2 regions of the Rhodococcus sp. FG69 genome follow, and region 1 is predicted to be linked to the other one. Evidence: predicted binding sites of a transcription regulator. Region 1 holds the regulator's gene; the other holds the start of a gene.
The links. Region 1 encodes LexA, which represses DNA repair genes until DNA is damaged. Its sites were predicted from a motif close to CGAACANNTGTTCG; they were not measured.
Positions count from the first base shown of each region.

Region 2: ACODSO_RS12955 (error-prone DNA polymerase) is a predicted target of LexA. The motif match lies at 2,169-2,182, and genes of this name have one in related genera.

Region 1 covers NZ_JBMDIX010000027.1:75,667-81,381, reverse strand. Annotated here, with positions in the region: gene ACODSO_RS20030 (uracil-xanthine permease family protein) at 1-1,004, shown strand, start outside; gene ACODSO_RS20025 (acyl-CoA dehydrogenase family protein) at 1,114-2,256, shown strand; gene lexA (transcriptional repressor LexA) at 2,318-3,094, opposite strand; gene ACODSO_RS20015 (hypothetical protein) at 3,368-3,766, shown strand; gene nrdR (transcriptional regulator NrdR) at 3,923-4,387, shown strand; gene hrpA (ATP-dependent RNA helicase HrpA) at 4,399-5,715, opposite strand, start outside.
Region 2 covers NZ_JBMDIX010000014.1:14,122-19,836, forward strand. Annotated here, with positions in the region: gene ACODSO_RS12955 (error-prone DNA polymerase) at 1-2,111, opposite strand, end outside; gene ACODSO_RS12960 (MMPL family transporter) at 2,317-4,446, shown strand; gene ACODSO_RS12965 (SDR family oxidoreductase) at 4,683-5,715, shown strand, end outside.

The sequences.
Region 1 (5,715 bases):
CGTTCGCGTTCATCGCGCCGTTGAGCGCGGCGCAGGCAGACGGCCCGGCCGCACAGCTCGGCGCGGTGATGTCCGTCGGAATCGTGCTCGCAGCGGTGGGCTTCATCGTGAAGTTCGCCGGCGGACGGGTCATCGAAGCCGTCATGCCGCCGGTCGTCACGGGTGCAGTCGTGGTCCTCATCGGACTCAATCTGGCTCCCGCCGCAACGTCGTCGTTCGAGGCCCAGCCATTGGTTGCCGTCGTCACGTTGCTCGCGATTCTGGTGGCGACGGTCGCCGGACCCGGATTGCTCGGGCGTCTCGGAATCCTCGTCGGTGTGATCCTCGGCTGGGTCTTCGCCGCCGTGATCGGACAGATCGACCCGGCCAAGCTCGACGCGATGCGGGCGGCCTCGTGGATCGGGATTCCGGAGTTCCGCGGCCCGACGTTCGAACTGTCCGTCGTACTCATCGCATTGCCGGTGGTGATCGTCCTCGTCGCGGAGAACGTCGGTCACGTCAAGGCAGTCTCGGCGATGACCGGTAAGTCGCTCGACGACCTTGCCGGGGATGCACTCATCGCCGACGGTTTGGCCACGACGCTCGCCGGCGCCGCAGGCGGATCGGGTACGACCACCTACGCCGAGAACATCGGGGTCATGGCGGCGACCAGGGTCTACTCGACGGCCGCGTACTGGGTCGCTGCTGCGACGGCCATCGTGCTTGCTTTCTCGCCGAAGTTCGGTGCCTTGGTGTTTACGGTGCCCGACGGGGTTATCGGCGGAGCGACGCTGGTTCTCTACGGCCTGATCGGTCTGCTGGGTGTGCGTATCTGGACCGACAGCACGGTGGATTTCACCGATCCGGTGAACCTCACTGTCGTCGCTGCTGCGCTGGTGGCCGGAATCGGTGACCTGACTCTGACGATCGGTTCGGTCGAACTCGGCGGAATCGCGTGGGGTTCGGTGGGAATCCTCGTCGGGTATCCGGTGATGCGCGCCCTGAACCGTCGAACCGCTCGTTAGTTCGGTCACCGATCACGCACGGCTCGGTCATCGACCAGGCCCGCAGGACGGTCGTAGGCTTCTCCTAATGCCAGTTCTCGTACTGGACAGCATCGAAGGAGTGAAGCTAGTGGACCGCACACTGTTCGAACCGGAGCACGATCTCTTCCGTGAGTCGTACCGCAAATTCCTCGACCAGCATGTCGCTCCGAATCACGCGCGGTGGGAAGAGCAGAACATCGTCGACCGCGACGTCTGGGTCGAAGCAGGCAAGCAGGGATTCCTCGGAACCGCGGTTCCCGAGGAGTACGGCGGCGGCGGGGTCAAAGACTTCCGCTACAACGCCATCTTGACCGAAGAGACGACCCGTGGCGGGTACAGCGGAATCGGGTTCACCCTGCACAACGACGTCGTCGCGCCGTACCTCATCGACCTGACGAACGACGAGCAGAAGCAGCGATGGCTACCCGGGTTCTGCTCGGGCGAACTGATCACGGCAATTGCCATGACCGAGCCAGGCACCGGTAGCGACCTGCAGGGCATCAAGACTCGTGCGGTGCGTGACGGCGACGAATGGGTCCTCAACGGCTCCAAGACCTTCATCACCAACGGCATCAATGCCGATCTCATCATCGTCGTCGCATGCACCGACCCCGAGAAGGGCGCCCAGGGCTTCAGCCTCCTCGTCGTCGAGCGCGACATGCCCGGTTTCGAGCGAGGTCGTAATCTCGACAAGCTCGGCATGAAAGCGCAAGACACCGCCGAACTCAGCTTCACCGACGTGCGAGTTCCCGCTGCGAACCTCCTCGGTGACGAAGGCATGGGGTTCATCTACCTGATGCAGAACCTGCCGCAGGAAAGGCTGTCCATCGCGGTGGTCGCCGCCGCAGCCATGGAGTCCGCACTGGACATGACAATCCAGTACTGCCGAGACCGCAAGGCTTTCGGAAAGTCGATCGGCAAGTTCCAGAACACTCGGTTCGTCCTCGCAGAACTCGCGACCGAGACCACGGCCACCAGAATCATGGTCGACAAGTTCATCGAACTACTCAACGCCGGAACGCTCACGGTCCAGGAAGCCGCAATGGCGAAATGGTGGACTACCGAAAACCAGGTCAGGCTCATCGATCGGTGCCTGCAGTTGCACGGTGGCTACGGTTACATGAAGGAGTACCCGATTGCCAAGGCGTACATGGATTCTCGTGTGCAGACGATCTACGGTGGAACAACCGAGATCATGAAGGAAATCATCGGGCGAGGACTGGATCTGTAACTTCGATACTTCATGGAACGGCCCGCAACCCTTGTGGTTGCGGGCCGTTCGGAGTTTCAGGTCAGAGTTTGCGCATCACCGTGACGACTTTGCCGAGGATGGCGGCGTCGTTTCCTGGAATCGGTTCGAACAGTGGGTTGTGCGGCATCAGCCACACGTCGCCCTTGGTGCGCTTGAAGGTCTTCACCGTGGCTTCTCCGTCGATCATCGCGGCCACGATGTCGCCGTTGTCGGCGACGCTCTGCTGTCGGACGACCACCCAATCGCCGTCGCAGATGGCTGCCTCGATCATCGACTCGCCGACTACTTTGAGCAGGAACAACGAACCCTGCCCGACGAGCTCGCGGGGGAGTGGAAACACATCCTCGACGGCTTCCTCGGCGAGAATCGGCCCACCGGCTGCGATTCTTCCCAGCACCGGCACGAAAGTCGGCGTCGGTAGCTGATCTCCCTCCGGGGCCGAGCCTTCGGCGACAGCAGCCGCATGGTCGGCCTGAACCTCGTCGAGTCCGCGGACGTCTACCGCACGCGGCCGATTCGGATCGCGACGAAGGAATCCTTTGCGTTCCAGGGTCCGCAGCTGGTGTGCCACCGACGAGGTAGAAGTGAGACCGACCGCGTCGCCGATCTCGCGAATGCTAGGTGGATATCCACGCTCGGTGACCGACGCCCGAATGACTTCGAGGACCTTGCGCTGACGTTCGGTCAGGCCCGCATTGATATCGGTGCCTTCGCCCTCGAACGCTTTCGCGGTCGGGACAGCGGCCGGTTTGCCGGCAGGCTTGGTTGTCGACTTGGCTGTCGATTTCGCCGACCCTGACGAGGTCTCGTCCTTCATTCGTGCGTCCTCCTGCGTCGTACGCGCGTTCGACACGGTCTCGATGATGTGCAACGGCTGTTCATTCGACCGTTCGAACGCGTGGGGTGGATGTGACGTGTGGTTTCTGACACGAATCTAACCCGAAAATGCCTCGTGATCAAACATCTGTTCGATCCGTGTCGCGTTTTCTGCTGACTTTGTCGGAGTCGCGTGATAGAACTTCGAACAAGCGTTCATCGAACGCCTGATCGAATAACGGGTTCGATCGCGTTCGACACCACGGAGGTTCCGATGACTATCTTGACCGATCAGCGCCCCATGACAACCCCGCGACCCATGACAGCCCAGCGCCCCATGACAGCCCAGCGCCCCATGACAGCCCAGCGCCCCAAAACAGCCCCGCCTGTGCGCACCAGCCGCCGCGCAACGCACGAGCGTCGGCGCTACGTACGGGGCACTGCCCCGCAGGGCGGTTCCCATGGGTCCGCCGGTGTCTGCGTGGACCGGGCGCACCGCGAAGAAAAGATCTCGTGGGCCGCAATGGTGGTCGGCGTCCTGGCCACCGCGCTGGTGATTCTGGGCTTCGTCGCGGTGGCGAACCTTCGCGCGGCTTCGCTCGAGTCGGCGTCCACACCTGCTGTCACGACAATCGAACAGGGGCAGCAGCTCACTGTTCCGGCCCAGCCGTAGTCGACGTTCGTGGCGACTCAGGCGGTCGCTCCGTCGCGTCAGGCGCCTCGCTTGTCGGGCGATCGAGTTGTCTACGTGACGCTCCGAGTATCCTCGAAGCCTGCACCTCTCGGGAGTGGTCGGGAAGGGTGCGACGGCTACGACGGAGGCGCACACATGCATTGCCCGTTCTGCAGGCATCCGGACTCTCGCGTGGTGGACTCGCGCGAAGCCGACGAGGGGCAGGCCATCCGTCGACGGCGATCGTGTCCGGAATGCGGCCGCCGATTCACCACCGTCGAAACGGCGGTTCTTGCAGTCGTCAAGCGCAGCGGCGTGACGGAACCGTTCTCACGAGACAAGGTCGTCAAGGGTGTCCGGCGGGCGTGCCAGGGCCGCGACGTGGACAACGACGCGTTGAACCTTCTGTCTCAGCAGGTCGAAGATGCAGTTCGTGCGTCCGGTTCTGCGGAGATCCCTAGCCACGAGGTGGGATTGGCAATCCTCGGGCCGTTGCGGGACCTCGACGAGGTCGCCTACCTCAGATTCGCGTCCGTGTACCGATCATTCAGTTCCGCCGAAGACTTCGAGAAGGAAATCCAAGATCTTCGGGCGCACCGCGAGTCGTCGTCGGTCGACTAGTACTGGCCTGCTCAGTTCCGGCCTGCACTGTCGATGGCCTTGAGTACTCGTTTCTCCGAGACCGGGTAAGCAGTGCGAATGCTCTGGGCGAACAGCCCTACCCGCAGCTCCTCGATCATCCAGAAGATGTCGAGAACTGGTTTGGTGTGGAGCCGCGACTCCGGCAGCGATTTCAGCAACCGATCGTAGGCTTCGTACACTCGGTCCAGAACATCCATGCCTGCGTCGTCGCGGCCTGCGCTACTCGGTAACGCGTTCAGCCGCACAGACGCGGCTTTCAGATAGCGCGGAATTTCCGCCAGTCGCAGCGAGCCGAATTCGAACACGAACCCGTCGAAGACCAGCCCGGCCAGTTGCTCGCGCACATCGTCGGCAGCGTCGCCCTGCGCCGTGTCCAGTACGGCACGTAGGCCGAGTGCTTCGATCAGGATCGGTCGGACGAGGGCAAGTATTTTCGATGTGCGTTCGGTGATATCGGCATTGACGGCCTTCGACAGTGCTGCGAACTTCTCCGGTGACCGGACAGGTCCGCCGTGTGCGTCCATCGACTCGTCGGCCGCTGTGGTGCGGCAGTCCTCGAGCAAATCGTCGAGGCTGCCGTACGGATTCAGGCCGAGCGCCAGCCGCTCACGAGTCGGAATGCCGGCAATCAAGGCCTTCGTTCCTCGCGGCGCCGAGTGGAGTAGCAGCGCACGGGTGCCGTCGCGCATCGCGGCACGCTGGCTTGCTGGGGTGCTCAGGACGCGGACTGCGATGCCTCCGTTCTCCTTCACCAACGCCGGATACCCCGTCACCGTCTGTCCTCCGACGGACTTGGTGACCGTCTCGTCCAGTGTGCCGAGACTCGACGACGTCCATGCCAACGCCGGAGCACGTTCCGCGGCGCCGACCGCGCTGGCCACTTCGCGCGTGACCCTGGGCGCCAGCGCTTTTCGCAGCTCCACGAGATCCTTGGCGGACCCGAGTTGCTGTCCATCGGTGTCGACTGCAACGAAGGTCATCTTCAGGTGTGCGGGCAGTCCGTCGACGTCGAAGTCGTTCGGGTCTATTCGGCACGAGCCGAGGCGCGACAGCTCGCGCGCCAGCGCGGTCGTCACCGGTTCGGAGCGAGGCGTCATTGCTGCCAGCGCCGCCGCAGCGAAGTCCGGTGCAGGGACGACATTTCGCCGCTGCGCCTTGGGGAGCAACTTGATCAGCGTCGACACGAGTTCCGATCGCATGCCTGGGACGAGCCAATCGAAGCCGACCGGCTGAACTTGGGCGAGCAGCGCGATCGGAATCCGCGCGGTCACACCGTCGGCAGCCGCACCCGGTTCGAACTGATAGGT
Region 2 (5,715 bases), on a different contig from region 1:
TTCAGCGACGGATGATCGAACGTGACGGGCTCGAGTCCATTGCGGCGTTTGATGTACGGATGAACCGAGCCGCCTTGGATAGGTCCCGGTCTGATCAGAGCGACCTCGACGACCAAGTCGTAGAACTCGGTCGGTTTGAGGCGCGGCAATGTTGCCATCTGCGCGCGCGACTCGACCTGGAACACGCCGATCGAATCGGCGCGCTGCAACATGTCGTAGACAGCCTTCTCCCCCAGGTCTATGTCCGCCAGATCGATCCGAACTCCGTTGTGCTCGTCCACCAGATCGATCATGTAGTGCAGAGCAGACAGCATACCGAGACCGAGCATGTCGAACTTGACCAAACCCACTGCAGCACAGTCGTCCTTGTCCCACTGCAATACGCTGCGATCCGCCATGGTCGCCCATTCGACCGGGCACACATCGGCAATAGGACGATCGCAGATCACCATTCCACCCGAGTGGATACCGAGGTGTCGCGGGAAACCCTCGATCTGCCGCGCCAGTTCGAGAACGGGTTTCGGTATGTCGCTCCCCTCCTGGTCGCCGATGTTGGACCAGCGGGTGACCTGTTTGCTCCAGGCATCCTGCTGGCCCTGCGAGAAGCCGAGCGCACGCGCCATGTCACGCACCGAGGACTTACCCCGATACGTGATCACGTTCGCGACCTGCGCTGCATGCGAACGACCGTACTTCTCGTACACGTGCTGAATCGCCTCTTCGCGCCTGTCCGATTCGATGTCGACATCGATGTCCGGAGGCCCGTCGCGCTCGGGTGCCAGGAACCGCTCGAAGAGTAGTTTGTTCGCGACGGGATCTACATTGGTGATTCCGATGGCGTAGCACACCGCCGAGTTCGCAGCCGATCCTCTTCCCTGACACAGGATGTCACTACTCTTGCAGAACGCGACTATGTCATGGACGACCAGGAAGTACCCAGGAAAGTTCAACCGCTCGATGATGTCGAGCTCGTAGTCGATCTGTGCATAGGCCGACGGATGTTCGGTCGGTGTGCCGTATCTGCGTGAGGCGCCGTCGAGTGTGAGCTTACGGAGATAACTGATCTCGGTATGACCGGCAGGTACATCGAACGGCGGAAGCTGCGGGGCGATCAACCGAAGATCGAACGCGCACTGACGTCCGAGTTCTGCCGCAGCACGTACGACGCCGGGGTAGTGCCGAAACAAGCCGGCCATCTCGTCGCCAGAACGCAGATGCGTCCCACCGGTGGGGGGCAACCACCCGGAGGCATCATCCAGGCTGCTGCGTGCACGCACCGCCGCCATGGCCATCGCCAATCGTCGACTGTCCGGCGTCGCGTAGTGCGCCGCGGTAGTGGCGACAACGGGAAGAGAGCACCGCACTGCTGCCTCGAACAGCGCGTCGTTGCGCTCGTCGTCCTCCGGCACACCATGACGAGTGAGTTCGACGGTGACTCGGTCTGCGCCGAACCTGTCGACCAGATCTCGCAACGCAGCATCCACAGCGTCAGGTCCACCGACCTGCAAGGCGCGTCGAACATGGCCTTTTCGACAGCCGGTGAGAATCTGCCAATGCCCACCCGATGCTGCCGAGAGAGCATCGAAGTCGTACTGCGGCTTGCCTTTGACCCCACCTGCCAGGTGTGCAGTCGCGATTTCGCGTGACAGTCTGCGGTATCCCTCCTGCCCGCGCGCAAGAACCAACAGATGCATCCCGTCCGGATCCAATTCGCCCGCTCTGGACTTCGCCGTCCCCAACGACAATTCGGCACCGAAGACAGTGCCGATACCGAGAGCCTTGGCCGCCTCTGCGAATCGCACGACACCGTAGAAGCCGTCGTGATCGGTGATCGCTATCGATTCGAGCCCGAGCCGCACCGCCTCCTCGACCATCGCCTCGGGTTGGCTGGCACCGTCGAGAAAGCTGAAGGCCGAGTGTGCGTGCAGTTCCGCGTACGGCGTGGCTACAGCCGCCGACCTCGTCACGTTCCCTTCGTACACCTCGCGTTTACGCGACCACGCCGGACTGTCCCCTCCGTCACCGACGATGTCGGGTGTGGAGTGCTTCGGACGCCCCGACAGGACACGTTCCATCTCCGACCAGGTCGGCGGACCGTCGTTCCAACCCATCGTCGAACCCCTTCGCTGCCGGTTGCGGGATACACACGAGGGCGCTGGTGCTGTGCGCGAACGTATGCTCGAGCGAATGACGGGGAAGGCATCATTCGAACGTGTGTTCCCATTAGAACTCACAGCACCGACAGAAATCAATCGACGCCGGAGCCGATAGGCTCGCCCAGGATCGCAGTGCCAATCAAGAGAGCCGGAGAAGAACGTGACACGTTGGGCTTCGTTCGTCGTTTCCCGCAAACGATGGGTACTCGCCATCGCCGTCGTGGTCGTTGCGCTCGGCGGTATATGGGGCCTCGGGGTGTTCGACAGGCTCAGCGACGGCGGCTACATCGATCCCGGCAGCGAGGCAGCCGAGGTATCGACACTTGTCGCGGACCTCGGACAGCAGACTTCGGACATCGTGGCCATTTACACAGCGCCCGAAGGCAAGACGATCGACGACATCGGCCCCGACGTCACCGCGGTACTCGACGAATTCCAGCGCAACTACACCATCGAGAACGTGACGTCGTACTGGACCGCCAACGCTGCTGCACAGCAGTACCTCGTCTCCGAAGACGGCACCAAGGCGCTCGCGACGGTCACTCTCGGCGACGACTCCGGGGTCACCTTCGCCACGTTCGACCAGCTTCTACCGCAGCTGGAAGTCCCGAACGTCACCTCGCAGTTCGCCGGCGGATCGGTCGTAGGCATCTCGTTCAGCACTACTCTCGAAAACGACCTGGTGCGTTCCGAAGCGATCGCCATTCCGATCGTTCTCGTGCTGTTGATCATCATCTTCGGTGGCGTTGCCGCTGCAGCGGTACCGGTGTTCGTCGGAATCCTCAGCATCCTCAGCGCGCTCGCCATCCTTCGAGTTCTGACGTCGTTCACGGAAGTGAATTCGTTCTCCCTCAACGTCGCTTCGCTCCTCGGACTCGGTCTGGCGATCGACTACGGCCTGTTCATCGTCAGCCGATTTCGTGAGGAAATGCGCGGAGGGGCCGAACCGGCAGATGCAGCGATCCGCACGGTCCTCACTGCAGGACGAACAATCATCTTCTCGGGACTGCTGCTGATCTGCGCATTTGCAGGCATGCTCGTGTTCCCACAACCGGTCGTCAAATCGCTCGGATTCGGTGCAATGGCAGCGGTCTTCGGGGCAGCGGTCCTGTCACTGACGGCCGTTCCAGCACTCCTCGCGATCCTCGGCCATCGCATCAACTCGCTCACCTGGAGCAAGACTGCGTCCGACCGCGGCGACGCCCGTGCACAGAAGTTCTGGGGAGGCGTCGTCACCAGGGTCATGCGCACACCGGGAGTCGTTGCCGCCGTCATCATCGCGGCACTGCTCGTTCTCTCAGCGCCGATCCTCACGGTGACTCTGGGTCAGGTCGACTACACCGCACTCCCCAAGGACGATCCGGCTCGCGTTGCAGTCGAGACGTTGAACACCGAATTTCCCTCCACCGGCGAAGGGGCCACCGTAGTACTACGCGGCCTCGACGGCCAGAAACCGCAGGGCTCTCCCATCGCCGACGTCACCCGCCAGGCCGAAGAGGTCGACGGCATCGCCCGCGTCGAATTCTCCGGATCGGCAGACGATTTCGTGGTCCTCGAGGCAACCTACGGCGAGCCGGGTGAAGGAGAAACCGAAGAGCAGTCGACCAGCGCAGCCGTCGCGGAACTACGCCAGATGACGCCTCCGGACGGCACCGAGATTCTCGTCGGTGGAAGCCGCGCGCTCGTCGACGACGGAAACGCCGCAATCGCGAAGTGGCTGCCCGCGATGATCGCGATCATGGTGATCTCGACATTGATCCTGCTGTTTCTGGCATTCGGCTCGATCGTGCTTCCGATCAAGGCCGTACTCATGGCCGGGCTGAGCCTCGGCGCCACCTTCGGCGTCCTGACCTGGATATTCCAGGAAGGGCACGGTGCCGAACTACTCGGAATCACACCCGCACCACTCGAAGCGACGTTCGTCGTCCTCATCCTCGCGGTCGTCTTCGGGCTGTCCACCGACTACGAAGTCTTCCTGATGTCACGGATGGTCGAAGCACGAACCTCAGGAGCGACGACCGAGGAAGCGGTGATCATCGGAGCCCAACGCACTGGACGCATCGTGACGGCTGCGGCCCTGATTCTCATCATCGTCACCGGCGCGTTCACCATCTCCGACCTGTCGATCATGAGATTTCTCGGTGTCGGCATGATCCTCGCACTGATCATCGATGCCACCATCATCAGAATGCTGCTGGTCCCATCGCTGGTGAAACTCATGGGCGAGGCGAACTGGTGGGCTCCCGCCTGGATGAAGAAGGTGCACGCGAAGGTCGGGATCGGGCACTAGCGGAGGCCGCGGGGGTGGCCGAACGCGGCCTCGCGGTGACCGAATGTCTCTTTCGGTCACCTTCGGGGCCGAACGCGCACCTTCCAGCGAACGCGCACGTTGTATGCGGCTGCACACTGCGCACCGGCTGAAAAGTGCGCGTTCAGGCTCGACCACACCGCAAATCGAGCGAATGTCTCTTTCGGTCACCTCACGAGGCCTGGCCTCACAACTTACTTAGGAGTAAGTTGGCGGATATGGCGAACTACATCGTTACCGGCGGTACGGGCTTCCTCGGACAGAACGTGATCCCACTTCTGCTGGAGCGCGACCCGGACGCAGAGGTACACGTGCTGGTTCGGCAACAGTCGGTCGCCAAGCTCGAACAGCAGGCCGCAGCACTCACCGGCAAGGATCGGATCCACCCGCTCGTCGGAGATCTCACCGAACCCGAGCTCGGGCTGAGGGAAGCGCCGCCCACTGTCGATCACATCGTCCACCTCGGCGCCATCTACGACATGACCGCCGGCGACGAACAAGCGTCGACCAACGTCGACGGCACCCGAGCCGTCGTCGAGCTCGCGGTTCGCACCGGCGCGAGGCTTCACCACATCTCCTCGATCGCCGTCGCCGGGGACTACTCCGGAACGTTCACCGAGAACGATTTCGACAATGGGCAAGGCTTCCCGACGGCGTATCACCGGACCAAGTTCGAGTCCGAGGAGATCGTTCGGGAGTCGGCAACCGATTGGCGGGTCTACCGGCCGTCAGCCGTATTGGGTCACTCGGAAACCGGGGCGATCGACAAGATCGACGGCCCGTACTTCTTCTTCCCGTTCTTCGCCGAACTGGCCAAACTCCCATCGACGCTTCCCATTACAGTTCCTGACATCGGATCCACCAATTTGGTTCCAGTCGACTACGTCGCAGCGGCCATCGTCGAGTTGATCCACCGGAACCCGCTCGGACAGCGTGTTTTCCATCTGGTCAATCCTGATCCGCAACCGATGCACGAGGTCTACAGCGCGTTCAGTGCTGCGGCGGGGTCGAAAGCAAAGGTCATCGGAATTCCCGGTGCGATCGCCGCACCGGTTGTTTCCCCGCGTCGGGGGGCTCTCCGCAACGGTCGCAACGCGCTGCTGTCGCGGTTCGGGGTTCCGCCGGTCATGCTCGATCATCTGACTCTGCCGACTACTTTCGACTCGACTACAACGCAGAATGCGTTGAGCGGCAGCGGAATTACTCCGCCCCCACTCGCAGCGTACGCGGACACCCTCTGGAAGCATTGGC